3 regions of the Nocardioides epinepheli genome follow, and region 3 is predicted to be linked to each of the others. Evidence: predicted binding sites of a transcription regulator. Region 3 holds the regulator's gene; each other region holds the start of a gene.

Region 1 (10,515 bases), on a different contig from region 3:
GCGACTTGGCGCGGTCCATACCCATCGAGGTGCCGAGCCCGCCGTTGAGCTTGATCACGGCGGTGTGGCGGATCGCCTCGGCGGCGACGTCGTCATCGACGTCGACCTCGTCGATCGAGGGCATGTCGACCGGGTCGATGCTCTCCTCGGGGATCATCCCCGTCTCGCCGTGCTCCAGGAGCCGGAAGTAGTGGGAGAAGGTGTCGATGGCGACCTCGTCGACCCCGGCGTCGGCCATCTTGGCGCGCGCCCGCTTCAGTGCAGGACTACCCATACCGCGGGAGCCTAGGCTGCTCACGTGGCGCCCGCACATCGGCCCGAGCCGAGCCTTGCCAAGCTCGCCCTGCGCGACCGGCTCACCACCGCCCGCAACCGACGCGACCTCGCCGACATCGGGGACGCCGCGCGGTCGATCGCCGGCCGGCTACTCGACGCCCCGGAGGTGCGCCGAGCCGGCACCGTCGCGGCCTACGTCTCGATCGGCGTCGAGCCCGGGACCACGCTGCTGCTGGAGTCCCTGCTCGCCGCCCGGGTCAGGGTGTTGCTGCCCGTCCTGCTCCCCGACGGCGACCTCGACTGGGCCGTGCACACCGACGCCCCCGGCAGCCTCGCCCGCGCCCGGCTCGGGCTGCTCGAGCCGACGTCGGAGCGGCTCGGCGTCGACGCCGTCGCCATGGCCGACGCCGTCGTCGTGCCCGGACTGGCGGTCTCGCCGTCCGGCCTGCGGATGGGTCGCGGCGGCGGCTCCTACGACCGAGCGCTGGCCCGGGTCCCGGCCGGCACCTTCACCTGCGTCGCCCTCTACGACGACGAGGTCGGCCTCGACGTCCCGGCCGAGCCGCACGACCGCCCCGTCACCGCCGCCGTCTCCCCCGCCGGACTCGTCCGGTTCTGAGGGCGGGCTGTTCGCGCGTCCGGCCGGGCGGGATTTCCCCGGTCGACCGGGGAAGTCTGAACTTGTCGGGCGATATCCCGGTCGACAAGTTCAGGGATGGGCCGTCCAGTGGGACGCGTGGTGAGGGTGAGTCGGACTGCTTGTCGGCGCGGGTCGGTGCACCGTTCGTCGCCGGGATTTCCCCGGTCGACCGGGGAAATCTGAACTTGTCGGGCGATATCCCGGCCGACAAGTTCAGGGATCGGCCGCCCAGTCACCACATGGGAGCCGGGTGACTCACCCCTCGTCGTCGGGCGGCACCAACCGGAGGACGTCCTCGCCGGCGTCGGCGACGGCGTCGCGGCTGAACGGCCAGGCGAGCGTGCGTCCCTCGACGAACAGGTCGGTCTGGTCGGTGTAGTGGGGGTGGAAGGCGTGGCCGGAGACCCCGGTGAGGTTGATCCAGCGGGAGGCGTCGAGGTCGTCGAGGTCGACGACCATCCGCATCGACGGCGCGGTGAGCACCTCGAAGCCCTCGCGGGCGTCCCAGCCGGTCGCGTTGACGATCGCCGACCCGCCCGGCGCCTTCCAGCCCGACCGGTTGAACAGCCTCTCCACAACGCCGATGCCCGACTCGCCGAGGGTCGCCGAGCGCAGCTCGAGGCGGTGCAGCATGCCCCAGCGCCACTCCTCGGGGTTCGGGCCGATCATCGAGGTGAGGTCGTCGCGCGCCTTCAGCATCGCCGCGCGCAGGACGTCGTCGCGACCCTCGACGACGTCGTCGGTGGTGACGTCGTCCCACCAGGGGTTCCCCGGGTCCTCCAGGAGGTTCGCGACCACGGCCATCCACCGATCGCCGCCGTCGGGCCACTGCTCCTCGGGCAGCTCGTCGTGGAAGGTCGCGGCGAGCAGGTTGCGCCACACGGCGTTGTAGTAGGCCGCCGCGGCGCTGTCGGCGGGCTGGGTGAAGTCCCAGGTCCGCAGCAGTCGTTGGCCGTCACTGGGGTAGCCGCGTTCCAGTCGCGCGTCGAGGAGGTAGGGGGTGAGCACCGGCGCCATCGGGTTGCGGTCGTCGAGCTGGAGGTCGAGCAGGTCGTCGCGCGAGACGACGCCGTCGCCGTCGCCACCGAAGGCGTCCTCGAGCACGTGGCGGATCCGCTCGGAGCGGTAGCCCTTGTCCCAGTCGGCGCCGAGGAAGTACGGATACTGCGTGCCGATGACGGCCTGGTTGGCGGTGACGACGAACCCCTCCTCAGGGTCCAGCACGCTCGGCAGGCCGTCGTAGGGCACGTACTCGCCCGACCAGTCGTTCGCCGGACGCCAGCCGGCCGAGGGCATCAGGCCGTCGTTGCCCGAGATGCGGATCGGGACCCTCCCGGGCGCCTGGTAGCCGATGTGGCCGTCTCGGTCGGCGTAGACGATGTTCTGCGCCGGGACGGCGAAGTCGGCGACCGCGGCACGGAAGGAGCTCCAGTCCGTGGCGCGGTTCAGCCCGAGCAGGGCGTCGGCCGTGGGAGCCGGGGTGAGCGCCGTCCAGGCCAGGGAGACCGCGTAACGGGTGTCGGCGGGGGCGCGCCGGGGCACGTCGGCGAGGTCCGCGACGTCGGCGAGCTGCTCGTCGACGTCGGAGAGGATCGGGCCGTGGTCGGTCGAGCGGACCTCCAAGGTGACGTCGTCGCCGCCGGCCACCTCGATCTTCTCGGTCCGGGTCTCCAGCGGCCGCCACTCGCGGCCGTGACGCCACGTGTCGTCGGAGACCTGCTCGACGTAGAGGTCGGTGACGTCGGGGCCGAGGTTGGTGAACCCCCAGGCGATGTCGGCGTTGTGGCCGATGACCACGCCCGGCAAGCCGGAGAAGGAGAACCCGGCGACGTCGTAGGGGCAGGCCGGACCCACGCTGCGGCAGTGCAGGCCGACCTGCATCCACACCCCCGGCAGCGAGACGCCAAGATGCGGGTCGTTGGCCAGCAGCGGCGAGCCGGTGTCGGTGAGGCGACCGGAGACGACCCAGGAGTTGCTGCCGACGCCGTCCCCCTTGCCGAGCCAGGCGGGCATCCGGTCCAGCCCGGCCGAGAGCCGCCCGAAGGTGTCGGCGACCCGCTCGAACGGCGGGGGCCGGACCGGGTTGCGGGTGCCGCCGGTGACGGCGTCCTGCTCGAAGACGCCGTCGACGACGGCCCCCTGCTTCACGATCGGGTCGTGCTCGGCGTACGGGTAGGACGGGAAGAGCTCGGCCGCCCGGTCGGGACCGACCGCCGCGGCGGACAGGGCGCGGTCGATCTCCTCGGTCATGTTGCCGCGCAGGTCCCACGCCATGGCCTTGAGCCAGGCCAGCGAGTCGACCGAGGTCCAGGGCTCGGGCTCGTAGTCGAGACCGCCGGCGCCGAGGACCGTGTACTCCAGGGCCAGGCTCGTCGGCGAGCGGTCGGCGAGGTAGGCGTTCACCCCGGCGGAGTAGGCGTCGAGAGCCACCCGGGTGCTCGGGTCGAGCAAGGGCAGCTCGGCCTCGGCGACCCGCCGCCAGCCCATCGTGCGCACATACGCGTCGGTCTCCACGGCGTCCTCGCCGAAGAGCTCGGCGAGCCGGCCGGCGGTGGCGTGGCGCCGCACGTCCATCTCGAAGAAGCGCTCCTGGGCGTGCACGAAGCCCTGGGCACGCATCAGATCCTCGGTGGTGTCGGCGTAGATCTGCGGGATGCCGTGCTCGTCGCGGATCACCTCGACGTCGCCGCTGAGCCCCGGCACGGCGATCTCGCCCTCGGTCTGCGGGAACGAGCGGCGCACCAGCACCACGCCGGTGAGCAGGGTCGCGACCAGCACGAGCGCGAGCGCGACGACGCCGTAGGTCGGCAGGCGCAGCAGCCTGGGCAGGAGCTGGAAGCGCCGCCACCACAGCGGCGGCCAGCGGCGGGGCCGGTCGGGGCTCTTCGGACCCACTGGCGCAGCGGGTACGTCGGACCCGGAGTCGGACGCAGAGGAGGTGGCCGTCATCGTGCGGAACATTGTGCCGTGGCGTAGTGTTGGCACTCGTGAGGGCAGAGTGCCAGTTCCTCGCCCCACTCCAGACCTGAGGAGACCCCGTGCCGACCTACCAGTACGCCTGCACCGAGTGCCCGCACAACTTCGAGCAGGTCCAGAAGTTCAGCGACGACGCACTCACCGAGTGCCCGCAGTGCCACGGCAAGCTCCGCAAGGTCTACAACGCCGTCGGCGTGGTGTTCAAGGGCTCGGGCTTCTACCGCAACGACAGCCGTGCGGCCGACGGCAAGGGCTCGTCCTCCTCGACCTCGTCGTCGTCCTCGGCGTCGGAGAAGAAGTCGGAGAAGAAGTCCGAGAGCACGTCGTCGAGCACCTCGAGCAGCTCCTCGTCCAGCTCGTCCAGCACCCCGGCGAGCACGGCCTCCTGAGGTTCGGCGGGCGCCCTGTGGAGAGCGCCCGCGCGCGCGGCGTGATTCGCCTACCGTCGCCGGATGCGCGCTGACCCTGATGCCACCGGTCCCTCCGGCCTCGCCCGTGGTGCGCGCCTCACCCGCCCCAGGCGCACCTGGGAGTCGCTGCGCCGCGCGATCCTGCGCCGACGTCGCCTCCTCGCGGCGGTGCTCGTGGCGGTCGCGGTGATGGCGGGCCTGAGCGCGACCCGCAGCCACCCGGACCCCACCGTGGGCGTGCCGGTCGCCGCCCGCGACCTGCCGGCCGGCGAGGTCGTGGGGCCCGACGACCTCGTCGTCGCCGAGCTGCCTCCCGGCGCGGTGCCCGTCGGCCTGGCCGAGTCCCCGGAGGGCCGCACGCTGGCTGCGCCGCTGCGCCGCGGCGAGCCTGTCACCGACGTCCGCCTGGTCGGCGCGTCGATGACGGCAGGACGACCGGAGCTCACCGCGCTGCCGGTCCGGCTTCCCGACGCCGGCATGGCGGCGTTGCTGCAGGTCGGTGATCGCATCGACCTGGTCGCCGCCGACCCACAGGCCGGGGTCGCCGAGGTCGTCGCCCGCGCCGCCACGGTGCTCGCGCTGCCGGCCGCCGACGACGTCACGGGGCCGTCGGGGCTGCCCGGGAGGCTGGTCGTGATCGGCGTGTCGCGCGCCGAGGTCACCGATGTGGCCGACGCCACCGCGCGCGCAATGGTGACGTTCTCCTGGACGAACGACTAGGTTTCTCCACTGAATCCCCCCAAGTCATCCCATTCGCTCTAGAAGGGCACTCGGAAATGAACGGCTTCAAGAACTTCCTGTTCCGCGGCAACCTGGTCGACCTGGCCGTCGCGGTCATCATCGGTACCGCTTTCGGCGCCGTCGTCACCACCTTCACCAACTGGCTCACCGCCCAGATGCCCGACTCGGCCTCGGAGATCTTCTCCAACACCCCGAACAGCTTCGGCGCGTTCCTCAACGCCGTGGTCTCGTTCGTGATCCTGGCCGCGGTGGTCTACTTCCTGGTCGTCACGCCGTACGTGAAGGCCAAGGAGCGGTTCTTCCCCTCCCCCGCCCCGGGCACGCCCGAGGACATCGAGCTGCTCCGCGAGATCCGCGACGAGCTGCGCGGCGGTGCCCACAAGGCCTGAGCGCCTCCTCAGCACCCTTCGCGAGTGCCGTCTCACCCGTGGTGAGGCGGCACTTGTGATTTCAGCCAGGCGTCCGCGGCCGAGTCCTGCGACGGCTCGCGCTCGTCGCGCTCGTCACTGGTGGTGTCGGGCAGCACGTCGCCGAAGATCCGCGCCAGCCGGCGGCGGCGTTGCTCGCGGGTCTCGGGCTCGTCGGTCATCGGAGGCGCCTCGACCGGCTCAGGTGCACAGCCCGGCGGACTCGCGTGCCGCGGCCTGGTCGTCGGCAGTGCCGCCGATGCCGCCGCCGTCTCCGGCACCGGTGCTCGATCCTGCGTCGTTCCCGGTGTTCGCGCCCGCGCCGGACCCGCTGTTCGAGCCGTTCGAGCCGCTGACGTCGTCGGCGGCGGTGATCACGTCGGGGGTCAGGCGCGCCGGGAGCGGCTCGTCGTTGATGACGCGCTTCCACAGCGCGTCGGCCTCGGGCAGCCAGGCGACCCGGTTGGGGTCCTCGGGCGAGTACTGCCAGGGCACGGTGACGAAGCGGATCTGGTCGGCGCCGATCCCCTTGAAGGAGTTGCCGACCTTCGCGATCTGGGTGACCGACTTGAAGTCGGTCTGCAGCGAGGACGTGGCGGCGTCGAGGAAGCCCACGACCCGGTCGACGCGGGTGAGCGTGCCGGCCGAGAGGAGCTTGCTGGCCATGGCGGCGATGAACGCCTGCTGGCGCTTGATCCGGCCCAGGTCGGAGCCGTCGCCGAGGGTGTAGCGGGCGCGCACGTAGTTGAGCGCCTCCTTGCCGCGCACCTCGCGGGTGCCGGCCGGGATGGAGATGCCGTGCGCCGGGTCCTCGACGGCCTCGGGGAGGCACACCTCGACGCCGTCGATGGCGTCGACCATGTCGCGGAAGCCGTTGAAGTCGACCTTCACATAGTTGTCGAGCCGGATGCCGGTCAGCTGCTCGAACTGCTGCATGGTGCAGGCGGGGCCGCCGACGGCGAAGGCCTCGTTCCACATCACGTTGTCGGCGCCGGGGATCGTCTTGCCGTCCTCGTCGGTGCACTCGGGCCGGTCGACGAGGCTGTCGCGCGGGATGCTGATGCCGTAGGCGGTGCTGCGGTCGGCGGAGAGGTGGAACAGGATCGTGGTGTCGGATCGCTCGCCGTCGCCGGTGAGGCCGTCGATGTTGTTGCCCTCGCCGTCGCGGGTGTCGGAGCCCATCACCAGGATGTTCATCGGCTCCTGGGGGCCTGCGACGTCCTTCTTCGCGGGCCGGTTGTTCAGCTGGTCGCTGTAGTTCTGGTAGTCGATGTTGTCGTTGAGATGACGGTAGAAGTACGTCGCCCCGAGACCCGCGACCAGGCCGAGCGTGACGACGCACGCGGTGACCACCGTGAGCACCTTGTAGCGCTTCTTGCCGCGCCCACGCCGCTTGCCCGCGCGCTCGCCGGAAGTGGCTGGACTGTCTGCGGGGTCGTCGTCGGAGATCGTGTCGCGTGCGGAGAGGTCGTCGGACATGATCACCTTGCGTCGGTTCGGGCCAGCCTCCCCATTCTGCGGGGTGGGTGGTCACGACCCCAACTCGTCGCGGTGTGGGCTTGGTCTATAGTCCGCGCCCCGTCGTGGCCCGCCGGCTGCGATAGTCCCGGCCGTTTGGGCCCCTTCGACCGCTGTTCCGGGGCCCGAACGGCCGGGACTATCGCACCATGAGCCGACGCCCTGGCTTCGTCACGGCGGGCGACGGCTGACAAGATGCGACTACCGGGTGCGACGCCGTCCGCCCGGCTCGCCCCAGTAGCTCAGCGGATAGAGCAGCCGCCTCCTAAGCGAAAGGTCGCAGGTTCGACTCCTGCCTGGGGCACCACGAGACGTCGCCGGTCAGCGAGCTGGACCGCGTCGCCATTGCGCGGTCGCCTCGGTCAGGATCCACGCGTACGACCCGCCGTCGGCGTCACAGCGTCACCGACGCACCCATCGGAAGCTCGCCGATAGCGCGGGCCTGCGCCTGGTCGATCAGGCCGCGCTCGTGCAGTCGGGCGATGGCGCGGGCGCGGCTGCGGGTCAGCTCCTCGAGCTGCTGGGGCGGCAGCTCGGCGACCAGTCGCGCAGCGCGCGCCGGATCGGAGCGGCCCAGGGTCCGGAAGTGCCCGGGTCCGCGGAGTGCGAGCACCAGGAACGTCACCAGCATCGCCGCGGCGACCAGCGTCGCCAGCCAGACCACGATGGCCTGAGGGGAGTCGAGCAGCCCGGCGTCGCGGCCTGCGGTCATGGCCAGGGCCGTCCCGCCGCCGATCAGGGCACACCAGCATGCGGCCCAGGCGACGACGTCCGCCCGGCGGCGTCCGGCGCTCCACCAGCACCCGGCGATCGTCAGGAGCGCCACCAGGACCACGCCGAAGCACACCTGCGCGATTGTCAGGGCGGTCCCGGTCGCGAATCCGTCGAACTCCAGGTCCGCGCGCTGCTGACTCCTGAGCGAACCACCGAATGCGGTGCCGCCCACGATCGCGGCGATCACGGCGACCAGGGCCGCCGCCGTGCCGACGCGACTCGGGTCGCCGCCGCGGCGCTCGACGCGCTCGAACCCCATCTCACGCAGGATCTCGGGCTGGCTCTTGAACAGGTACGCGTCGAGGTCGGCAGCACGGAAGTCGCGCCGCGAGACCGTGTTCGACCACTTGCGGACGCCGGGAACCGGCTTGCTCATCGCGGGCGGCTCTCCAGCAACGAGCGCGCCGCGGCCAGGCTCAGTTCGGCGCCGCGAGCGCCCGGCCCGGTGACGGCGACCGCAGCGGCAGCCACCGCGAGCCGGGCCGCCTCGGCCAGCGGGTGACCCCAGGCCAGGCCGACGGCCAGGGCCGCGGTGAAGGCGTCCCCGGCGCCGATGGTGTCGACGACGTCGACCTCGAACGCCGCGATCCGCGCCGGCCCGGCGCCCGCCTCGCCCGCATGGACGTCGACGCCGTCGGCGCCGCGGGTCACCACGACCGCATCGACACCGGCCGCGAGCAGCGCGGCCGGCGAGGACGGCCCGAGGCCGGTCGCCTCCTCGGCGTTCGGGGTCAGCACGGTGACCAGCGCCAGCAGCTCCGGCGTGAGCGACCGCGCGGGCGCGGGGTTGAGCACGAACGGCCAGCCGCGCTCAGCGCAGGCCCGGGCGGCGGCGAGCACGGCGTCGTCGGGGATCTCCAGGTTCGACACCACCACGACCTCGCCGTCGGGGATCGCGGCAAGAGAGCTCTCCACGTGGCCGGGATCGACCAGAGCGTTCGCGCCGGGCACGACCACGATCAGGTTCTCCCCGGCCGCATCGCGCAGCACGTGGGCGCTCCCGGTCGGCTCACCGACCCGAGCCACCGCCGAGGTGTCCACCCCGACCCGCTCCAGTGCGACCAGCGCCTCCTCACCCACCTCGTCGCGGCCCACGGCGCCGACGAAGCGGGTGCGCGCGCCGAGTCGCGCCGCAGCCGCCGCCTGGTTGGCGCCCTTGCCTCCCCAGGCGCGGCCGGCCCGCAACGCGGTGACCGTCTCCCCCGGACCGGGCAGCCGCTCGACGTCGAGAAGCAGGTCGGCGTTCAGGGATCCGACCACGATCACCGTGGGCTCTGCGGGCATGCCCCATCCTCTCTCGTGCCTCTCGGCGGGCGAGCCGGATTCCGTCGCGGCTCGACATCGGCAAGGATGCCCAGATGAGCGACGACCAGACCACCATCGACGGCGACACCAAGCAGCGCGTCTTCGCCGCGCTGCTCGAGCAGGCCCGCGGCGGCGCCGGCGCGGTCGGCGCCACCGCCGGTGCGGAGCATGACGCGGCCGAGGCGATCACCGACACCACGACCAGCGTCGACGACATCTCGCAGTCCTACGAGGCCGGCGACCTGCGCGCGCTGTACCAGGAGTCCGAGGCCCACGAGCAGGACCACCTCGCCCAGATCGAGGCCCTCGACACCAGCCCGGCCGACCACGTACGACCCGGTGCGATCGTCGGCTTCGGCGGCGCACGCTACGTCGTCGGCGTCGTGGCCGAGGCCTTCGACAGCGACGGCGTCACCTACGAGGGCATCTCGGCCGACTCGCCGGTCTACGCCAAGATCGACGGCCTCCAGCTGGGCGACACGTTCGAGGCGCCCGACGGCGAGCACCGCATCGACCTGCTGGGCTGATCCGCACCGTGGGTCCCGAGCCGCCCGACGGGCGTCTGGTCGACACGCCACCGCCGACGTCGCCGCCGGTCTACCCGCACGTCCCGCGCAAGGTGTCGCGGTTCTGGCACTGGCCGGTCCAGGAGCTGGTCGACGGCGCGTTCTTCGTGGTCGGCACCCTGCTGGTGCTGTGGCTGGGCTGGCTGGTGCTCGACCGCGGGCTCTCCTTCTCGCCGATCGACGTGCTCTACGTCGTGGTGTTCTGGCTGCTGCTCGCCTACGTCGGGCTCCCACGGCTCCAGGAGATGCTCGCCCGCATCTATGTGCCCGACTACTTCATCGGCCGCACCCTCACCAACGTCGGCGTGCTCGGCGACCCGATCACGATGGCCTTCGACGGCACCGAGGACCAGATCGACGCGGTCATGGTGAACGCCGGCTGGACCCGCGCCGACGAGATCACGCTGCGCTCCTCGTGGGGCATCATCGTCTCGGCCGTGTTCCGGCGCAGCTACCCCTCGGCGCCGGTCTCGCCGCTGTTCCTCTTCGGCCGCCAGCAGGCCTTCGCCTACGAGCAGCAGGTGGACGGCAACGCCTCCCAGCGCCACCACATCCGCTTCTGGCCGGTGCCCGACGGCTGGCTGCTGCCGGGCGGCTACCGGGTCGGCTGGATCGCGGCAAGCACCTATGACCGAGCGGTCGGCCTCTCGACGTTCACCCTCCAGGTCACCCACAAGGTCGACGCCGACATCGACGCCGAGCGTGACTACGTGATCGGCACGATCCGCTACACCTCGCCCGAGGTGGAGCTGCGGATGATCGACAACTTCTCCACCGCGTTCCACTCCCGCAACGGCGGCGGCGACCTGGTGCACACCGACGGCAACCTGCCGATCGTGGTGCTCGGGCCGTCGGCGGCCCAGCAGACGCCACCTCCGGAGCACCACACCGACCATGAGCCG
Region 2 (10,515 bases), on a different contig from region 3:
GGTAGGGACGAGCCCCGGAGTCCCCCACGGCCAGCTCGGCGACGGCGGCCCAGTGCGCGCGCCCGAGCACCACCGGATGGCCGGGCACCCCGTCGTAGGCCGCCCGGGCGAGCGCGGAGCGGCCGGCGCCGGACGCCGACCGGGCGACCCGGTCGATGACGTCGGCGCCGACGTCGGGCAGGTCGACCAGATGGACCACGACGGCGTCGGCCGCCGTGGCCTCCGCCGCGCTCAGGCCGGCTCGCAGCGAGGCAGCCATCCCGGTGGCCCAGTCGTCGGCGAGCACCACCTCCACGCCGTCCGGCACCAGCGACCGCGCCTGGTCGGCGCCGGCGCCGAGGACGACGATCACCGGCTCGCAGCCGCCGTCGCGCAGCACCTCGATGGAGCGGTGGAGCCAGGAGTTGCCGTCCTCGTCGCGTACGAGCGCCTTCGGACGCCCCATCCGCGTCCCCGCGCCGGCGGCGAGCAGGAGCCCGGCCGGCTTCGCCACGGTGCTCAGTCGCCGAACGCGTCGGCGTAGAGGCCGGCGAGCTTGTCGGTGTACTCGGAGCTGAACCCGCACAAGGTGACCTGGCCGTCGGTGGCGGAGACGAGGTATCGCCCGCCCTCCTCGAACCTCACCGCGTCGAGAAGGTCGGTGAGTCCGCCGCCGGGGGCGGTGACGGTGACCAGGTCGGTCTCCTCGCCGGTGTAGAACTGCGTGGGCTCCAAGGTGACCTTGTCGCCGCTGATCGAGGTGACGACGCCGTCGAAGGCGAGGTTCTGGCCTGCGAGCACCTGCGGGGCGGCCTCGGGTGCCATGCAACGCGCCGGGGCGGGGACCGCCTCGAGCTGGGTCACGCTCGGCGCGTCCGGCGAGCCCGACTGGGAGCTCGACTGCGAGGTCGGCTCGGAGGTGGGGTCGTCGCCCGCGACAGGGGCGTTGTCGTCGTCGTCGCCCACGGTCACGAACCAGGCGCCGGCGGCGATGAGCACGACGGCGGCGGCGGCCACCAGCCAGGTGAGGCGGCTGCGGTTTCGGACGCCGTCGGTGCGGGACTCGTCGATCTGCTCGTCGGTCATGGTGTCCTCCAGGAGTCGGGCCACCCACGCGGGATCGGCCGGCGACAGGGAGGAGGCCGGGTCGTTCGCGGCCAGCAGGGCCCGCAGGTCTGCGTGCTCGTCGGTCGGCTCGTCCGGCCGCGTGTCGTCGCGGTCGTCGGTCATGGCTTCCTCCCTTCCGTCGACCCTTCATGTCCGGTTGCGATGCCGATCTTTCGCAGTTCCTCGCGCAACTTCTCACGGGCCCGGTGCAGGCGGATGCTCGCGGCATTGGCGGTGACGTCGAGCACGACGGCGATCTCGGCCGGGGTGAGCTGCTCCCAGGCCCACAGCCGGAGCAGTTCGGCATCGGCGGCTGGCAGCGCGGCCATCGCCTCGCCGACGGCGTCGTCGGCGGCGCCCGGCGCGGGGGTGCGGTCTCGCGGCGGGTCCAGGGTGGCGACCTTGCCCGCGACCCGTCGCTGACGGCGCGCGCTGCGTTCGCGGTTCGCCAGGCAGTTGCGGGCGACGCCGTAGGCCCACGGCAGCGGCTCGTCGGGGATCTCGTCGATGCGCCGCCAGCACACCAGGAGGGTGTCGGCCAGGACGTCGTCGGCGGTGTCGGCGTCGGTCCGCCGCGCCAGGAAGCGTCGGAGCGGCTCGACTATCTCTGCCGCCACAGCCTCCAGACGGTCGCGGCGGGCCTCCGAGGTCACGGGGTCCAGCGTTTCACACCCCGGACCCACCCTCGTCCCGGCGCTCGGTGACGTGCGTGGGCGTGCCGGCGGGAGGTAGGTTGCGGGCACTCATACCCTCAGCAGACCTCAGTAGCCCTCAGTGGCGTCGAAGGAGTCACCGTGGCCCGCTTCCCCTCCGTGGGTGAGGACTTCGGCGCGTACCGAATCACCCGTCAGCTCGGTCGTGGCGGCATGGGCGTCGTGTTCGCCGCCGAGCAGCGTGGCCTGGGCCGGACGGTGGCCCTGAAGGTCCTCTCCCCCGAGTTCGCCGAGCAGTCCGACTACCGGGCCCGGTTCAGCCGCGAGGCGACGGTCCTGGCACGCCTGGACTCCCCCCACGTGATCCAGGTCTTCGATCACGGTGAGCACGACGGCTGCCTTTTCATCGCGACCCAGTTCGTCGGCGGCGGCGACCTCAGCCACGCCATCCGCTCCTCGGGGCCGCTTCCCGCCGCCCGGGCGGCGCGGATCGCCGAGCAGGTGGCGTGGGCGCTGCACGACTCCCACGCCGCCGGCGTCATCCACCGCGACCTCAAGCCCAGCAACGTGCTGCTGCGCGAGCAGAGCGCCGAGACCTTCGCCTATCTGTGCGACTTCGGCATCGCCCAGGACCGCGCTCCGGGCCTGACCGCCCCCGGCTCGGTGGCCGGCACCTTCGCCTACCTCGCCCCCGAGCGGCTGCGCGGCCAGCCGGCGACCGCCGCGGCCGACGTCTATGCGCTCGGCTGCGTGCTGTGGACCATGGTGCTCGGCAAGGCGCCGTACGCCGGCAGCGACGTCGAGATCGGGATGGCCCACCTCAACGAGCCCGTGCCGGAGCTCGTCGAGGACTCCGCGGTCGCCGTCGCGACCAATCGGATCCTGCGCAAGGCCCTCGCCAAGGACCCGGCGCAGCGCTATGCCGACGCCGGTGCGATGCGCACCGATCTCCAGCAGCTCGCGACGCTCGCCGGCTCGACCTCGCACCCGCCGCTGCGGCCACGCACCAGCGCACCCGCTCCCGACCTGACCAAGAGGACCGGAGCCCTCGCCGCGAGCGCGGGCGTCGGTTCCGGCTCCGGCGGCTCCGGCGGCGGGGGCGGCGGCTGGGGCGAGGCTCCCCCCAGCTCGCCGAGCCACCCCAGCGGCGCCGGATATCCCCTCGGCGGCACGGGGACGCCGATCGGGCCTCCCCCGAGCGGACCGCCCGGTGGATCGTCCGGCCCGTTCGGCGGCCCTCCGAGCGGGCCTCCCCCCGGCGCACCCTTCGGCGCCCCACCCAGCGGCGGTGGAGGCGACCCCAAGAAGCGACGCACCGCGATCATCGTCGCTGCGGTGGCGGCGGTCGTGCTGGCAATCGGCGGTGGGGTCACCGCGGCCGTCCTCGCCAGCGGCTCCGACGACGACAAGGCCGGCGAGGAGTCCTCGACCTCGATCACCGACTCCACGACGTCCGAGCCGACCAGCCCGACGACCACCACCACCTCGACCGCCCCGGTCCCACCGACGACGTCGAGTCCGGCCGCTCCGCCGCCGTCGGACCCGCCGAGCCGCCGACCGGAGCCGGAGCCGTTCTATCCCGACGTCCCGCCCAGCACCGGCATCAAGATCGAGCTGGGTCAGGCCTCGCTGCGCGCCCCGCAGGGGTGGGGCCGCATCGACGCCGGCATCGTGCAGGGCGGCGTCGGCGCCCGTGACTACAGCGACTACGAGGGCTACTACTCCTCGGTGTTCATCCGGCGCAGCGAGCCGGTGATCCCGATCACCTCGATCGACCTGCTGAAGGTCGCGGCCGAGGCCGCGGTGAAGAACCTGGACGAGAACGACGACACGATCGAGCTGCGCTACAGCAAGCTGATGCCGACCGCCTGGCTCGACGGGCAGCGCGCCGTCCGGATCCGCGCGTCCTACTACTCCACCAAGGACAATCTCTCCTTCACCGAGGAGACCTGGTTCGCCCAGCGCGGCAAGTGGCTCTACCGCGTGACCTTCCAGCACAGTCGCTCGGACTCCCAGGAGGATCGCCGCGGCCAGATCGACCCGATGGTCGTGTCGTTCCGCTGGAGCTGATCCGGCGCAGCACCGCTCGGCACGCGCCGTCGGCTCAGGTGCTCGCTCAGTGCTCGGCCTCGACGAGATCCTCGCGCGCCGACACCCCGCGGAGCATGACGCGGGCGAAGATCGACACTCCGACGAGGAGCACCGCGGCGATCCCGCCGGTCCAGGCGAGCGCGTCGGTGAACGCCTCCGTCGCGGCCGTCGAGAGCGCGGCTCCGAGCGCCCCGGGCAGCTCCTGAGCGTGCAGCAGCGCCGCCGCAAGCGTCTCCTTCGCAGACTCCAGGACTCCAGCGGGCATGCCCTGCGGCGCGTTGTCGGCGAGCCCGGAACGGTAGAAGCCGAGGAGCAGTGAGCCCAAGATGGCGGTGCCGAAGGCCGTGCCGAGCTCGTAAGCCGTCTCGCTGATCGCCGCGGCCTGACCCGACTGCTCCGGGCGCACCGAGCTCATGATCAGGTCGTTGGTGAGCGTGAGCCCCACCCCGGCGCCGAGGCCCACCAGACTCAGGGTCACCGCGATCACCCAGGGGTCGGTCTCGGGGCTGAGCGTGAGCAGCATCGCGAACCCGACCGCGGTGATCAGCACCCCGGAGGCCACGATGAGCGAGGTCTCGAAGCGCTTGACGAGGGCCGCGGCGACGAATCCGGCGAGTGCGGAGACGGCGGCCTGCGGCAGCATCCACAGCGCCGACTCGATGACGCTGAGACCCACGACGAGCTGCAGGAACTGGGTGAGGGCGAACATCGCTCCGACCAGCGAGAAGATCGAGAGCAGATCGGTGAGCACCGCGCCGGTGAAGGCACGCACCCGGAAGAGCCGGACGTTGATCATCGGCTCGGGCAGGCGCAGCTGGCGCAGCACGAACAACGTGAGCAGCGCGAGGCCGGCCCCGAAGGTGACGACGGCGACGCCGGGCTGGTCGCCTTCGGCGAAGGCCTTCACACCGTAGACGAACGAGATCATGCCGGCCAGCGAGAGCAGCATGCTCGAGATGTCGATCCGGCCGGGGTTCGGGTTCTTGCTCTCCGGGACGAGGGACGGCGCCAGGGCGAGCAGCAGCACCATCACGGGGAGGTTCATCAAGAACGCGGCATGCCAGCTGAACACCTCGATGATCCAACCCCCGATGATCGGTCCCGCGGCTGCCCCGAGGGCTCCGGTCGCGGACCACACCGCCATGGCGATCCGTCGCTGGTCGCGGTCGAGGAACATGTTGCGGATCAGCGAGAGGGTCCCCGGCATGATCGCCGCGCCACCGATGCCCAGCAGCGCGCGGGCGGCGATCAGCATCCAGGGAGCACTCGACAACGCGCCGAGCACCGATGCGACGGCGAACACCACCGCGCCGATCAGCAGCACCTTGCGCCTGCCGAATCTGTCGCCGAGTGCGGACGTCGTGACGAGCAGGCCGGCGAGCATCAACGAATAGACATCGAGGATCCACAGTTGCTGGGTGCCGGACGGCTCCAGGTCCGTGGTGATGTCGGCCAGTGCGAAGACCAGCACCAGGCCATCGATGGCGATGAGCAGCATCGGGAGCACCAGCACGGCCAGGCCCACCCAGGTGCGGGTCGTCGCCCGCTGCGTGGTTCGGTTCATCGGTCCCACTTCCTCGTCGTAGTTACTTCACCATCTGGTGAACTTCACCAAACGGTATACTAATGAGGACGAAGGAGGCCAAATGGCGCGACCGAGCGCACGACCGAAGCTGATCGAGGCCGCACTGCGGGTGGTGGCCGAACGGGGGGTCACCGCGCTGACCCTGGATGCGGTGGCCGAGGAGGCCGGGGTGACCAAGCGCGGCCTGATCTACCACTTCCCGAACAAGCACGCGCTCATGGTCGGGATCCACGAGGAGCTCGCCGCCCGCGTCGAGCGGGACCTCGTCGCCGCCACGGGAGGAGACCCCGAGGGCGCGAGCCTGGTCGACCGCACCAGGGGCTACGTCCGAGCGTCCCTCGAATCGATGACCAACGTGGAGCTGCCGCTCATCATGGAGGCCGCCAACGAGCCGGAGTGGATGGCGCCGTGGGTGCGCGTCTACCGCCGTTGGTTCCCCGAGGACGGGCAGCCCGTGGAGGACCTGGACGACCGGTCGCTGCGTTGCCTGGTCGCTCGCATGGCCGCCGACGGCACCTGGGGGTACGAGAGCATCCTGCCGTCTCCCATGAGTCCCGAGGCACGCGAGCGCCTCACGGCCGCCATCCTCGCCGGGTTGGACGAGGACCAGCAGCCCGGGTGAGTAAGACACCCGGCGGGGCGGGGGCTGGCCGGGCCAGCTACCCGGGAGGGTGGGTGAGAGCGGCGGGTCGGATCAGCTCGACGTCGGCCCTGGCGACGTCATCGCTTCGGCCCGCCGATTCCGAGGACGCCGGCCGGGGCCGACGGGCACACTGTCGCGGTGATCAAGAAGCCACTGGCGCTGGTCGTCGCCGCAGCGACCGTGAGCGCCCTGCTCGGCGCACCGTCTCCGTCCTCGCATGCGGAGCCGACGATCGCCGCCCAGCCGTCCTCCCATCGCGATGCCCGGGCGGCCGACTACCCGTGGGTCGGCAGGTACTCCCCCGCCGACTCCTACTCGCTCACGGTCGTGCGCGGGATCGGCCCGGCCGCCGTCAAACGGGCCCTTGCCCCCCTGGGCGAACGGGTCGGTGACGCGACACCGACACAGGCGTTAATGCAGGTCTTCGACGACGACTTCGACATGGTCGCCGACGTCGTGCAGATCTCGCGGCGCGGATCGGCCGTCGTCGTCTGGGAGCCCTACGGCTACCGCGCCAGCGACGCTCTGGAGCGGCTGAGCCGGCGCGGCGTGGCGTTCAACTTCGGCACCTTCCCGGGCGAGAACTACGTCAGCATCTACCGCGAGGGGAAGTGGGTCCGTTCCTTCGAGCCTCCGTTCTCGCTCTGGCCCGCCGAGGCCCTGCCGATCGAGAAGGGCCTGCGCTTCAAGGGCACTCGGGGCTCTGTGCATCGCAACGTGTGGGCCCTGATGGAGCAAGCGGCCCGAGTCCACATCTCCCAGCGGTGGTTCGAGGGTGAGCACCCCACGTGGGTGCGGCCGTACCGCTGAGCGCGCGCCCGGAGTCGACAGGAGTCCGGGTCAGCATGGGCCGGGACGGACTGGACCGACCGACCTCGATCGCCCCGGAGTCTGCGAACTGGGCGGCCGAAACCTGAACTTGTCGGCCGATATATCGCCCGACAAGTTCATATTTCCCCGGTCGACCGGGGAAATCCCGCCCCGCCCGGCCAGAAAAGCAACCGGCCCGCCCTCGCGTGGAGGACGGGCCGGTGAGCTGACCGATGGGTCAGGCTGGGTGCATCAGCTGGACTCGATCAGAAGTCCATGCCGCCCATGCCGCCGGTCGGGTCGCCCATGGGGGCGGCCTTCTCGGGCTTGTCGGCGACGACGGCCTCGGTGGTGAGGAAGAGCGCCGCGATGGAGGCGGCGTTCTGCAGGGCCGAGCGGGTGACCTTGGCCGGGTCGATGATGCCGGCCGAGATCATGTCGACGTACTCGCCGGTCGCGGCGTTGAGGCCGTGACCCGGCTCGAGGCTGGTGACCTTCTCCGCGACGACGCCGCCCTCGAGGCCGGCGTTGACGGCGATCTGCTTGAGCGGAGCGGAGGTGGCGACGCGGACGATGTTCGCGCCGGTCTCCTCGTCGCCCTTGAGGTCGAGGTCGTCGAAGACCGCGGCACCGGCCTGGATGAGCGCGACGCCGCCACCGGCGACGATGCCCTCCTCGACGGCCGCCTTGGCGTTGCGGACGGCGTCCTCGATGCGGTGCTTGCGCTCCTTGAGCTCGACCTCGGTGGCCGCACCGACCTTGATGACGGCGACGCCGCCGGCGAGCTTGGCCAGACGCTCCTGGAGCTTCTCGCGGTCGTAGTCGGAGTCGGACTTCTCGATCTCGGCGCGGATCTGGTTGACCCGGCCCTCGATCTGGCCCTGGTCGCCGGCGCCCTCGACGATGGTGGTCTCGTCCTTGGTGACCACGACCTTGCGGGCCTGGCCGAGCAGCTCGAGGCCAGCGGTCTCGAGCTTGAGGCCGACCTCCTCGGAGATGACCTGGCCGCCGGTGAGGATCGCGATGTCCTGGAGCATGGCCTTGCGGCGGTCACCGAAGCCGGGGGCCTTGACGGCGACCGACTTGAACGTGCCGCGGATCTTGTTGACGACCAGCGTGGACAGGGCCTCGCCGTCGACGTCCTCGGCGATGATGACCAGCGGCTTGCCGGACTGCATGACCTTCTCCAGCAGCGGCAGCAGGTCCTTGACGTTGCTGATCTTGGAGTTGGCGATGAGGATGTAGGGGTCCTCCAGGACCGCCTCCATGCGCTCGGGGTCGGTGACGAAGTAGGCCGAGATGTAGCCCTTGTCGAAGCGCATGCCCTCGGTGAGCTCGAGGTCGAGGCCGAAGGTGTTCGACTCCTCGACGGTGATCACACCCTCCTTGCCGACCTTGTCCATCGCCTCGGCGATGATCTCGCCGACGGTCGGGTCGGCCGCGGAGATCGAGGCGGTGCTGGCGATCTGCTCCTTGGTCTCGACGTCCTTGGCGACCTTGAGCAGCTCGTCGGAGACGGCGGCGACCGCGGTCTCGATGCCGCGCTTGAGACCCATCGGGTTCGCGCCGGCCGCCACGTTGCGCAGGCCCTCGCGGACCATCGCCTGGGCGAGCACGGTGGCCGTCGTCGTGCCGTCACCGGCGACGTCGTCGGTCTTCTTCGCGACCTCCTTGACCAGCTCGGCGCCGATCTTCTCGTAGGGGTCCTCCAGCTCGATCTCCTTGGCGATGCTCACACCGTCGTTGGTGATCGTGGGGGCGCCCCACTTCTTCTCCAGCACGACGTTGCGGCCCTTGGGACCGAGGGTGACCTTGACGGCGTCGGCGAGCGTGTTCATGCCGCGCTCGAGGCCGCGACGGGCCTCCTCGTTGAAAGCAATCAGCTTGGGCATAACTCCTGGGATTCCTTGCCTGTGGAGTTCGGATCCGGAGGTGGTGGGCTGCCCGCGACGGACGACCGGCCCCGCCCGGCGAACCATTTCTCGCCGGCGGACTGGCCTCAGCTGACACCGCTCCGGTTTGTCACTCTCATGGTATGAGTGCCAGCCTCATGTTTAGCACTCGCCCCCTGAGAGTGACAAGCCCGTGGGCTGCCCGGGCCCTCAGACGAGGGCTTGGGAGGCCCAGCTGGCGACGTAGAAGTCGTTCGGAGGGACGCCGGTGATCTGGGTGGCGACACCGAACTCGTGCGTACCCACCTGCCAGCGCACCAGACTCGGCCGGTCGGTCCGGGACTCGTAGAACACTCCTCCGTCGGGCGCGAACGCGACCACCGGGCAGCACAGCTTCGAACGCCAGTTCTCCGGCGGGATGACCAGCCGGTGCTGCAGCCCGTCCCCACTGACCAGGATCGACTCGGCATCGCCGGTGCCCCCGTCGTACGGGAGCTGCTGGAACATCTCAGACCTCGCCGTGGCGAGTCCGCCGCCCGCGGCAGGGTCGAGCCGGACATCGAGCCGGGCACCGTAGAGGCTGCCCTCGGCGATGTTGACCAGCGGGACGCCGAGGGTGGGCTCGAGGCCGGGGAGCGTGAAGCCGGCCTGCTTGCCGGGGGCCGGGAAGTCGACGTACGGAACCAGCCCGTCGTCGCGCTGCCAGACCACACCGGTCAGCTCTCGACCCGCGAAGCCGGGCGGGTCCACGCGCATCCAGGTGCCCGTGGTGATGTCGAAGATCTCGATGTGGTCGCCTTGGCCGAACCCCAGATATCGGCCGGTGGGCGAGAGCATCGTCGCGGACACCGGGTCGAATCCGTTCTCGCCGTCCGACCTGTCCTTGAGGTGCGACACGTCGAGGTACCGGTTCCCGTCGGCGCCGACGAGGAGGACCCGGTCGGTCCGCTGGTCGCCGCTGACCGCCACCGCGGCCAGGGCGACGCCGAGCGGGCTCGTCTCGGCGGAGACCGTCGCCGGGTCGTCGAGGACACCGAGGTCGATCGTCTCCGGGAGCGCCGTGTCGACCTGCGGCAGTCGCGCCTCCTCCGCCCGCGTCGGCCCGTCCCACATCTCGGTGCCGTCGACGACGGCGTCGGGCTCGGTCGGCGCCGGCTCCGGGTCCTTCGGCGGGGGCGAGGCGGTGTCGGTGAGCCCGGACGGCGGGTTCGTGGGGCCGGCGGGCCGGCCGTCGTCGCGGGCACTCGGCGTCGTGGCCCACCAGGTGCCGCCGGCAGCGGCGACGACGGCGGCGGTGGCCCCGCCGACGATCGCCAGCGAGCGCCGGCGACGCTGACGTCGTCCGGTGCGCCAGGCCGCGGGGGCCAGGTCGAGGTGGGTCTCGTCGGCGACGCGTTCGTGCAGGAGGTCGCGCAGGTCCTCGGTACTCATGTCGGATCTCCGATCAGCTCGGCGAGCTCGGGGGCCGCCTCGCGCAGGCGGCGCAGGGCGAGGTGGGTCTGGCTCTTGACGGTGCCGACGCTCACGCCGAGGGTCTCTGCGGTGTCGCGCTCGGTGAGGTCTGCGTAGTAGCGCAGGACGACGACGGCGCGCTGGCGCGGGGTCAGGCTGGCGAGCGCGTGGTCGAGGAGGAGGCGGCGGTCGGTCCCGTCGCCGTGTGCGTCGGGCCGCTCGGCGACGTCCTCGACGGTGATCTCGCGGCGGTGCTTGCGCCACCACGAGATGTTGCCGCGCACGATCACCTGCCGGGCATAG
Region 3 (10,515 bases):
ACTGGCGGCAGCTGGTGCGGCTCTCGGTGCTCCTGGTCCGCGACGTCGGCACCGCCGAGGAGATCGTCCAGGACGCCTTCGTCGCGATGCACGGACGCTGGCGCCGACTCCGCGAGCCCGACAAGGCGCTGGCCTACCTGCGCCAGGCCGTCGTCAACGGCTCGCGCTCGGTGCTGCGGCATCGCGGCGTCGTGGAGCGCCACGCGAGCCGGCAACGCCCACCGGACGACGTCGCCCCGGCCGACCAGAGCGCTCTCGCGCACGCGCGTCGCGAGCTCGTCCTGGACGCGATCCGGTCTCTTCCGCAGCGCCAGCGCGAGGTGCTGGCGCTGCGCTACTACGTCGACCTCTCCGAGGCCGACATCGCCGAGACCCTGGGCATCAGCCGGGGCGCGGTCAAGTCCCATGCCTCCCGCGGCGCCGCCGCACTGCGAGATCTCCTGAACGGAGCCGACCTGTGAACGCCCCCGACCACCTCGACGACCTGCGCGCGCTCCTCGGCGACGCGGTCGCCGACGTCGAGCCGACCGACCGGCTCGCAGAGATCCGCTCGCGCACCTCGGCGTACGACAGCCGGCGCCGAGGCTGGTACGCCGCCGGCGGCGTGGCCCTGGCCACCGCTGCGGCGATCACCGCCTTCGCGGTGCTCTCCCCGGGCGACTCCGGCTCGCCGCACGACCCGGCGACGTCGTCGACGGCTCCGGCCGTCCCCACTCAGGCGGTGGGGCTCTACTTCATCGGCGACACCCCGCAGGGCCCTCGACTCTTCCGGGAGTTCCGGCAGATCCCCCGGTTCGACCCCGCCGGCGACATCCTGCCCGCGCTCGACGCGCTCGACCACGCCGACGACCCCGACTACCGCACCGCCTGGCCGGAGCGATCGATCCTCAGCGCGCAGGTCGACGGCGGCGGGGTACGCGTCGAGCTCGGCCCGAACGCACCCAGCGACGACCTGGCCCTCCAGCAGCTGCGGGCCACCGTCGCCGGGGTCACCGGACTCCAGGACATCACCCTCGATCGCGACGGAACGACCAGTGCGGTCGAGCAGGACTTCGCCGACCTCTCGCCAGTGAGCATCAGCGACCCCACCGAGGGACGCACGGTCTCGGGGTCCTTCACCGCCCGCGGCGTGGCGAACACGTTCGAGGGCACCGTGGGCTGGCAGATCCGCGACAGCGCGGGCGACGTCGTCGAGGAGTACTCCGCGACCGCCGAGGGCAGCGGCGGTGAGCGGCTCTACCCCTGGGAGACCGAGGTCGACGTCTCCGACCTCACCCCCGGCACGTACACCTTCGCCGCGATCGAGGACAGCGGCGACCCCGAGTACCGCCCCATTGAGGACACCCGGACGATCGTGGTCGAGGCACCGTCGAGCAGCCCTGCGGCGACCGACCCGCCTTCGTCGCCGTCCGACGCGAGCGGCGTCGTGGCCTGGTACGTCGGCCCGGCGCCCACCGGCCCGGACGTCCCCTTCGGCGCGTTGCTGTACCCCGAGACCACCGAGCTCGACGACCCGGTCGCGGCGCTTCTCGCCGAGCCCGGAGACCCCGACTACCGCACCCTGTGGCCCGCCGGCTCGCTGATCGGCATCGGCGACCCCGAGGGTGGGGTCAGCGTCGTCGAGGTGAGCGCGGCGGCGCTGCGGCGTCCGTCCGGCATGACCGACGGCGAGGCCACACTCGCGATCCAGCAGGTCGTGCAGACCGTGCGCTCCTACTACGGCGACGAGTCCGACGTCGCCTTCGTAGGTCCGGACGGCCCGGTCGACACCGTCCTCGGCACCGACGTCGGCACCCGGATCAGTGCGGCGTCCGACCTGGTGTCCCTCATGCAGATCCACACGCCGGTCGAAGGCGCCACCGCGCACGACACCCTCGCCGTCACGGGCGTGGGCCTCGGCTTCGAAGGCACCGTGGCGTGCTCGCTGGCCGCCCCGGGGGGCGCCGTGGTCTGGGAGGACGCCACCATCGCCGGCTCCTTCGCCGAGTCGACCCCGCAGCCCTGGCGGTTCGACGTCGACGTGTCCGGCATCGCGCCCGGCGACTACGACCTCACCTGCGCCACCGACGACCCGGCCGGCGGCAGCGAAGGGCGCGGCAGCGACGTCGACACGCGCGGGATCACACTCGAATGAGCACCGTTCTCCGACGAAACGACGAAAGGATGGGCCCATGAAGCACCTCAGGACCCGCGCAGCCGTTGTCGCGCTCTGCCTCCCGCTGGGCCTCGGCCTGCTCGCCGCGTGCGGCGACGACGAGCCCGACAATGCCGGCACCGACCCGAACTCGAGCTCGCCGAGCTCCGAGCCGTCGAGCGAGCCGGGCGAGACGACCACGACCCAGAGCGAGAGCCCCACCGAGACCGAGGGCCCGAGTGAGACCGAGTCGCCGGACGGCTCGACCGCGACGGTGCCGATCTACTTCGCGGGCGACACGCCGATGGGCACGCGGCTCTACCGCGAGCTGCGCCAGGTCCCGGCGGAGGACTCGCTCACCGAGGCAGCGCGCCTCCTGGTCTCCGGCGACGCCCTCGACCCCGACTACCGCACCCTGCTCGACGGCGTCACGATCAACGAGGTCACCGAGGAGGTCGGCGGAATCGTCGTCACGCTCGGCGAGGACTCGATCACCAGCGCCGACAAGGGCCTCTCCCCCGCCGACGCCAAGCTGGCGGTGCAGTCCCTGGTCTACACCCTCCAGGGCGCGGCCGGATCCAAGGACCACGTCGAGGTGCGTCTGGCGAACACCACGCCGGCCGACCTGTTCGGTCAGCCGACGAGCATCGGCGTCAAGGCCGCCCCGCAGCTCAAGGTGCTCTCGCTGGTCAACATCGGCCTCCCGGAGGAAGGCGCGAAGGCGTCGGGCACGCTGAAGATCGACGGCATGGCGTCCTCCTTCGAGGCGACCGTGCGCTACTTCGTCACCTCCGAGTCGGGGGCGACCGTCGTCGACGACAGCGCGATGGCCAAGGGCTGGATCAACCGCCTCTACCCGTGGAAGGCCACGATCGACCTGTCCGGATTCGAGCCGGGCACCTACGTGCTGCACGCCCAGACCGACGACCCGACCGGGGGCGAGGGCCCCGGGCCGTTCGAGGACACCCGGACCTTCGTCGTCGAGTGAGGCTGCCGGGACCCTGAAGACGCCGAGTCGGCACTTGTGCTAAACAAACGCGCCGACTCGGCGGGGGGACGGTCAGCGCCAGCGGTCGCTGCGGGACAGCAGGGCACTCACGGCGGCCAGTCCGGCCGTGGAGGTGCGCAGGACCTCTGCGCCGAGCCGGACCGAGACGGCACCGGCGTCGGTGAAGGCGGTGACCTCCTCGTCGGTGAGGCCGCCCTCGGGGCCGACCACCACGACGATCGATCCCGTCTCGGGCACCGGCACGGCGGCGAGGGCCGCCTCGGCGTCCTCGTGCAGGACGACGGCGAGGTCGGCGGCGGCGATCAGCTCGACGACGTCGGCTGTGCCGGCGAGGGCGCTGACCTCGGGATGCCAGATCCGGCGGGCCTGCTTGGCCGCCTCGCGGGCCGTGGAGCGCCAGCGCGCCAGCGACTTCGCGGCACGCTCGCCCTTCCACACCGCGACCGAGCGGGCCGCGGCCCAGGGAACGACCCGCGCGACGCCGACCTCGGTGAGGACCTCGACCGCGAGCTCGCCGCGGTCACCCTTGGGCAGGGCCTGGACGACCACCACCGACGGCGCCGGCTCCTCGGAGGTCTGGACGCTCTCGACGGTGACGTCGAGCTGTCGCTTGCCGACGCCGGAAACCGTGCCGGTGATCGCCGTGCCGGCGCCGTCGGTGAGGACCAACGACTCGCCAGCGCGCATGCGACGCACGGCCACGGCGTGATGGGCCTCGTCTCCCTCGACCCGGACCACGTCGCCGACGGCGACGCCGTCGAGGCCGGGAACCAGATGGACCGGAAGCGACATCGCCGGATCAGTGGCCGAAGAGGCGGCCGAACACAGACTTCTGCTGGGCCTTCACCTGGCCCGTGGGCCGCTCCTCGCCGCGGAGGGCGGCGAGCTCGCGCAGCAGCTCCTCCTGCCGGGAGTCGAGTCGACCGGGCGTCTCGACGACCGTCGTGACCACGAGATCGCCCCGACCACCGCGCAGGCCGGGGACCCCGCGGCCGCGGAGCACGCGCTCGGACCCGGACTGGGTGCCGGCCTCCAGGTCGAGGTCGAAGGTGGTCTCGACCCCCGAGCCGGTGTCCTCGACCAGGTCGGCCTCGAGCAGCGGCAGGTTCAGGGTGGTGCCGAGAGCGGCGGCGGTCATCGGAACCGTCACGGTGCAGTGCAGGTCGTTGCCGTGGCGGGTGAACACCTCGTGCGGACGCACCTGGATCTCGACGTAGAGGTCGCCGGCCGGACCGCCGCCGGGGCCGACCTCGCCCTGCTCGGCGAGCTGGACCCGGGTGCCGGTGTCGACGCCGGCGGGGATCTTCACCGTGAGCGAGCGTCTCGAGCGGACCCGGCCGTCGCCGGAGCACTCCCGGCACGGCTCGGGGATGATCGTGCCGAACCCGCGACAGGCCGCGCAGGGGCGCAGGGTGCGCACCTCGCCCAGGAAGGAACGCTGCACATGGGCGACCTCGCCCTGGCCGCGGCAGGTCTCGCACGGCACCGGATGACTGCCGGGAGCGGCTCCGTCGCCCCCGCAGGTGGTGCACACGACCGCGGTGTCGACCTTGAGGTCGCGCGAGACGCCGAAGGCCGCCTCGGCGAGGTCGACGTCGATGCGGATCAGCGCGTCCTGGCCACGGCGCACCCGCGAGCGCGGCCCGCGGCCGGCCGCACCGGCACCCTGACCGCCGAAGAAGGCGTCCATGATGTCGGTGAAGGAGAACCCGGCGCCCTGGCCGAAGCCGCCACCGAACGGGTCGCCGCCGCGGTCGTACGCCGCGCGCTTCTGCGGGTCGGAGAGCACCTCGTAGGCGTGCGAGACCTCTTTGAACCGGTCGTGGGTGCCGGGGTCGGGGTTGACGTCGGGGTGCAGCTGGCGGGCGAGCCGCCGATAGGCCTTCTTGATGGTGTCGCTGTCGGCGTCACGAGAGACACCGAGGACGTCGTACAGGTCCTTGCTCAACTGCGTTCCTTCGAAGATGGCTGGTGGGGCGGTACTACTCGATCAGGGATGGGCTGGGCGTCGGTCAGTTCTCGTCGAGGATCCGGGAGACATAGCGTGCGACAGCGCGGACCGCGGCCATGGTGCCGGGATAGTCCATGCGGGTGGGACCGACGATCCCCAGAGCGGCGAGGGCGTCGTCGTGCGGGCCGTAGCCGGTGGCCACGACGCTCGTGGCGGAGAACTGCTCGATCGGGCCCTCGGCGCCGATCCGCACGGTCACGGTGTCGGCGTCGGAGGCCTCGCCGAGCAGCTTGAGCAGCACGACCTGCTCCTCGAGCGCCTCGAGGAGCGGGCGCACCGCGGAGTCGAAGTGGTCGCCGTAACGGGCGAGGTTCGCGGCACCGCCGACCGCCACGCGGGAGTCGGAGCGGTGATCCTCCAGGGCCTCGACCAGGACGCCGGCGACGGCGGCCGCCGGTCCGGACTCGGACTCCGCCAGAGCGCCCAGGGCCGTGGCCGCGTCGGAGATGACCGAACCGGTGGCGGCACGACCCACCTTGGAGCGCAGGGCCGCGAGGTCGTCGTCGACCAAGGGCTCCCCGAGCTCGACGACGCGCTGCTCGACCCGCCCACTGCTCAAGATCAGCACCGCGAGCAGCCGCTCGGCGGTGAGCGCGACCAGTTCGACATGGCGCACGGTCGAACGCGACAACGTGGGGTACTGGACGACGGCGACCTGGCGGGTCAGCTGGGACAGCAGGCGCACCGAGCGGGCCACGATCTCGTCGGGGTCGGCGGCGCCGTCGAGGAATCCGGCGATGGCGCGCTTCTCGGCCGCACTCATCGTGCGCAGCGTGGTGAGCCGGTCGACGAAGAGCCGGTAGCCCTTGTCGGTGGGGACTCGGCCGGCGCTGGTGTGGGGCTGGGTGAGGTAGCCCTCGTCCTCCAGCGCCGCCATGTCGTTGCGCACGGTCGCCGGTGAGACATTGAGCCCGTGGCGCTCGACCAGCGCCTTCGACCCGACCGGCTCCTCGGTGGCCACGTAGTCCTCCACGATCGCGCGGAGGACGGCGAGCCGTCGTTCCTCTTGCATCCTCGCCTCCTCGCGATGGGGTGCCGGGCGCCTGTTCGGGCCGTCTGGCACTCGTGTAGTCAGAGTGCCAAGTCTACCGCGCGGGTGCACGGATGCGCCTTCGCCGTGCCCGGTCCCGCCGTCGGCCCGGTCTCGTGGCCGGTCCCACGCATTGGGCGGAGGATTCGTAGGCTCGACCCATGAGGTTCAACGAGGTCGCGGACCGGATCTGGGTAGCCCGTCATCCGTGGCTCGATGTGAACGTCACCGCGGTAGGTGGCACCCGTGGTCTGCTCGTGGTCGACACCGGCACCTCGGCCGCGGCCGGACGGCAGATCATCGGCGAGCTCGAGCGTTTGGGCGCCGGCCGCGTGGTCGAGATCGCCAATACCCACGACCACTTCGACCACGTGCTCGGCAATGGCGCGCTGCGCGGGGAGTTCGGCGAGGTGCCCATCCGGGCACACGAGGCCGCGGCCGAGGAGATGGCCGGGGCCGTCGAGCGGGCCAAGCGCGAGGCCGAGCGGGAGATCGCCGGAGACCCCGAGGCCCCTCACGCGGCCGAGGTCGCGGCCATGATCGAGACCGAGGTGGTCCTCCCCGACCACACCTTCTCCTCGGCGATGGCGCTCGACCTCGGCGACCGCTTCGTGGAGATCGCACACCCGGGCCGCGGCCACACCGCCGGCGACCTCGTGGTGCGCGTCCCGGACGCCGACGTCGTCCTGGCCGGCGACCTCATCGAGGAGTCCGCCGAACGGGAGAACGCCCCCGGCTTCGGGCCGGACTGCTATCCGTGGGACTGGCCGCTGACCCTCGACGTCGTGCTCGGCCTCACCACCGGGGCGAGCACGATCGTGCCCGGCCACGGCTCGGTGGTCGACCGTGCCTTCGTCGAGCAACAGCGCAACGACATCGGCATCCTGGCCGAGACCATCCGCGACCTCGCCCAGCGACGGGTGCCGGTCGACGAGGCGCTCGCGCAGGGCGAGTGGCCCTTCCCGGTGCGCTACCTCCGCGACGCGGTCACGCGGGGCTACGAGCTGCTGCCGCAGGCGCAGAAGCGCCTCCCGCTGGTCTGACCGCCCGCAAGCCGTCCGCGGCCCGCCCGCAGAGGTGTTCCGATCGGCCGGGCCGACTGCCAAGGTGGTGCGATGAGCGAGTCCACCCAGGAACCGAACGCCTCCGGAATCGACGACGAGCAGCTTCCCGAGGATCTCCGCCCGAGCGAGGACAACCCGCTGGCCGAGGGCCTGCCCGACGGCGAGACCGCAGGCGACCTGCTCGCCGACGGCAAGACGGCCGACGAGAGCCCGGATGAGCCGGAGTCCGAGGGCGCCGACGATGGGGAGCCTAAGGGCGACGGCGAGAGGCGCGCGTCACGAGACGGTGACGACGGCGCGTCCTGAGCGGCACTGTCCCCGTCGGCGCCTAGCGTGAGCGCCGTGGATCGCTACGGCTCCGATGTCCTCTCCGGCGACTGGCGCGCGCCCGCTCGCGGTCGCGCGGTCGAAGCTGCGGCCGACTCCGGCTTGGTGGTCGAAGAGGTGATGACCGACTTCGTCGGCGAGATCGTCGCGGTCGACCGCGACCTGCATGTCCTCACCCTCGAGGACCGCCGCGGCAAGCGACGCACCTTCCCCCTCGGCCCCGGCTTCCTGCTGGAGGGCAAGCCGGTCATCCTCACCGCGCCGGTGCGCGTGACGGCGCCGGCCAAGCCGACCCGGACCGCCTCCGGCTCGGTGGCCGTCCACGACGCGAAGGCACGCGTCGCCCGCGCCAGCCGGATCTTCGTCGAGGGCCGCCACGACGCGGAGCTCGTCGAGAAGGTCTGGGGCGACGACCTGCGCATCGAGGGCGTCGTCGTGGAGTACCTCGAGGGGGTCGACGACCTCGCCGAGCACCTGCGCGCGTTCGGCCCGAGTGCGCAGCGACGCGTCGGCGTCCTGGTCGACCACCTGGTGCCGGGCTCGAAGGAGAGCCGCATCGCCCAGGCGATCGCCGCCTCCCCGATCGGCGAGCACGTGCTCGTGCTCGGTCATCCGTTCGTCGACATCTGGGCCGCGGTGGTGCCCGCACGTCTCGGGCTCGACCGCTGGCCCGACATCCCGCGCTCGATCGAGTGGAAGAAGGGGATCTGCCAGCATCTCGGCTGGCCACACCGCGACCAGGCCGACATCGCTCGTGCGTGGAAGCAGATCCTCGGCCGGGTCGACTCTTTCCACGACCTCGAACCCGCCCTGCTCGGCCGGGTCGAGGAGCTCATCGACTTCGTCACCGCCTGAGACCCGACTGCACCATCCCGCGCAATTGCGCCGTTCGGGTCACCCACCGGCCACCCGACTGCACCATTCCGCGCAATTGCGCCGTTCGGGTCACCCACCGGCCACCCGACTGCACCATTCCGCGCAATTGCGCCGTTCGGGTCACCCACCGGCCACCCGACTGCACCATTCCGCGCAATTGCGCCGTTCGGGTCACCCACCAGCCACCCGACTGCACCATCCCGCGCAATTGCGCCGTTCGGGTCACCCACCAGCCACCCGACTGCACCATCCCGCGCAATTGCGCGGAACGGTGCCATCCGAGTCGCACACAGACGGGGCGTCGGCGGACCGCCCGGCTCAGCCGAGCAGCTCCCGGACGACGGCGTCGGCGAGCAGTCGGCCGCGCCGGGTGAGGAGCAGCCGGCCGTCCTCGACGTGGGCCAGGTCCTGTGCGAGCACGTCGGACACGCCCGCGGTCGAGTCCAGGACGTCGAGTGCCAGCCCCTCGGACAGCCGGACCTCCAACAGCACCCGCTCGAGGCGTCGGGTGTCGGCGTCGAGGATCTCCCTGGCCTGGGCCGGGCTGCGGTCGGAGGCGAGCCGCTCGGCGTAGGCGACCGGATGCCGCACGTTCCACCAGCGGGTGCCCCCGACGTGGGAGTGGGCGCCGGGCCCGATGCCCCACCAGTCGCCGCCGCGCCAGTAGGCCAGGTTGTGACGGCACGCCGCGGGACCGGCGATCCCGCCTCGCGCCCAGTTCGAGACCTCGTACCAGTCCAGACCGGCAACGGTGAGCCGCTCGTCGGCGAGGACGTACTTGTCGGCGAGGTCGTCGTCGTCGGGCATCGCGAGCTCCCCGCGGCGCACGCGGCGGGCCAGGGCGGTGCCGTCCTCGACGATGAGCGAGTACGCCGAGACGTGGTCGGGCTCGCACGCCAGCGCGGCGTCCAGGCTCCGGGACCAGTCGGCCACCGACTCCCCCGGAGTGCCGTAGATCAGGTCGAGGCTGATCTGGTCGAAGCCGGCGCGGCGCGACCACTCCACCACCTCGGGCACTCGCTCGGGGTCGTGGGTGCGGTCGAGCACCCGTAGCACGTGGCCGACCGAGGACTGCATGCCGAAGGAGATCCTGGTGAACCCGGCCTCGCGAAGCGCAGCCAGCTCGGCAGGCCCCACAGAGTCGGGGTTGGCCTCGGTGGTGATCTCCGCGTCGGGAGAGAGACCGAACTCGTCGGCGATCGCGGCGAGCACCGAGCCCAGGTCGGCCGGGCTCAGCAGGGTCGGGGTGCCTCCGCCGAAGAAGACGGTGGACGCCGCCAGCTCCACGGAGCCGAGGGCCGCGCGAGCGCGGCGCACCTCGGCGATCGCCGACTCGGCGTAGCTCTCGCGCGAGGCTCCGCGCTCGGGGGTGCCGAGCTCGGCGGCGGTGTAGGTGTTGAAGTCGCAGTAGCCGCAGCGCACGGTGCAGAACGGGATGTGCACGTAGAAGGAGAACGTGCGCTCGCCGAGCCCGTGGAGGGCGGACGCCGGCAGGGCCCCGTCGTCGGGAACCGGATCGCCGGAGGGAGGGACCGAAGGCACCCCGGCATCCTGTCACCCCGGTCCGGCCGCGTCCGGCCGGACCGAGGTCGGGTCAGGAGTACAGCCCGTCGATCAGCTCGGCGTTGTTGGACTCCACGACGTTGCGCTTGACCTTCATCGACGGGGTGAGCTCACCGGACTCGATGCTGAGGTCCTCCGGCAGGATCTCCCACTTCTTGATGGTCTCCCAGCGGTTGAGGCGCCCGTTGAGCTGGTCGACGTAGTCGCCGACCATCGCGTGCACCTTCTCCGAGCCGACGATCTCGGAGTACTCCTTGCCGGCCATGCCGTTCTCCGCGGCCCAGTCGGCCATGGCGTCGGGATCGAGGGTGATCAAGGCGACGACGTAGTTGCGCTCGTTGCCGAACACCATGAACTGGCTCGCATACGGGCACAGCGCCTTGAACTTCGCCTCGATCGCCGGCGGCGCGATGTACTTGCCGCCCGAGGTCTTGAACAGGTCCTTGATCCGGCCGGTGATGGTGAGGAAGCCGTCCTCGTCGAGGGAGCCCTTGTCGCCGG

The links. Region 3 encodes HrcA, which represses chaperone genes, less so after heat shock. Its sites were predicted from a motif close to TTGGCACTCGNNNNNNNCGAGTGCCAA; they were not measured.
Region 1: a site for HrcA is predicted at 3,895-3,921, ahead of WMR31_RS01155 (FmdB family zinc ribbon protein). Genes of this name have one in related genera too.
Region 2: a site for HrcA is predicted at 8,888-8,914, ahead of groL (chaperonin GroEL). Genes of this name have one in related genera too.

What each region holds. Positions count from the first base shown of each region.
Region 1 is NZ_JBBMMC010000001.1:244,160-254,674, forward strand. Features, by position in the region: gene WMR31_RS01140 (UTP--glucose-1-phosphate uridylyltransferase) at 1-274, opposite strand, end outside; gene WMR31_RS01145 (5-formyltetrahydrofolate cyclo-ligase) at 299-895, shown strand; gene WMR31_RS01150 (penicillin acylase family protein) at 1,172-3,811, opposite strand; gene WMR31_RS01155 (FmdB family zinc ribbon protein) at 3,955-4,281, shown strand; gene WMR31_RS01160 (SAF domain-containing protein) at 4,345-5,022, shown strand; gene WMR31_RS01165 (MscL family protein) at 5,079-5,432, shown strand; gene WMR31_RS01170 (hypothetical protein) at 5,465-5,632, opposite strand; gene WMR31_RS01175 (LCP family protein) at 5,652-6,929, opposite strand; tRNA gene WMR31_RS01180 (tRNA-Arg) at 7,200-7,275, shown strand; gene WMR31_RS01185 (hypothetical protein) at 7,363-8,118, opposite strand; gene WMR31_RS01190 (ribokinase) at 8,115-9,026, opposite strand; gene WMR31_RS01195 (hypothetical protein) at 9,101-9,574, shown strand; gene WMR31_RS01200 (LssY C-terminal domain-containing protein) at 9,583-10,515, shown strand, end outside.
Region 2 is NZ_JBBMMC010000001.1:448,558-459,072, forward strand. Features, by position in the region: gene WMR31_RS02140 (nucleotidyltransferase family protein) at 1-493, opposite strand, end outside; gene WMR31_RS02145 (hypothetical protein) at 499-1,209, opposite strand; gene WMR31_RS02150 (RNA polymerase sigma factor) at 1,206-1,739, opposite strand; gene WMR31_RS02155 (serine/threonine-protein kinase) at 1,881-3,809, shown strand; gene WMR31_RS02160 (MFS transporter) at 3,856-5,394, opposite strand; gene WMR31_RS02165 (TetR/AcrR family transcriptional regulator) at 5,477-6,037, shown strand; gene WMR31_RS02170 (DUF6461 domain-containing protein) at 6,197-6,868, shown strand; gene groL (chaperonin GroEL) at 7,135-8,760, opposite strand; gene WMR31_RS02180 (hypothetical protein) at 8,971-10,191, opposite strand; gene WMR31_RS02185 (SigE family RNA polymerase sigma factor) at 10,188-10,515, opposite strand, start outside.
Region 3 is NZ_JBBMMC010000015.1:67,292-77,806, forward strand. Features, by position in the region: gene WMR31_RS18330 (SigE family RNA polymerase sigma factor) at 1-461, shown strand, start outside; gene WMR31_RS18335 (Gmad2 immunoglobulin-like domain-containing protein) at 458-2,134, shown strand; gene WMR31_RS18340 (Gmad2 immunoglobulin-like domain-containing protein) at 2,172-3,122, shown strand; gene WMR31_RS18345 (16S rRNA (uracil(1498)-N(3))-methyltransferase) at 3,195-3,935, opposite strand; gene dnaJ (molecular chaperone DnaJ) at 3,943-5,091, opposite strand; gene hrcA (heat-inducible transcriptional repressor HrcA) at 5,156-6,166, opposite strand; gene WMR31_RS18360 (MBL fold metallo-hydrolase) at 6,346-7,227, shown strand; gene WMR31_RS18365 (hypothetical protein) at 7,300-7,554, shown strand; gene WMR31_RS18370 (DUF3097 domain-containing protein) at 7,591-8,430, shown strand; gene hemW (radical SAM family heme chaperone HemW) at 8,770-9,993, opposite strand; gene WMR31_RS18380 (AMP-dependent synthetase/ligase) at 10,046-10,515, opposite strand, start outside.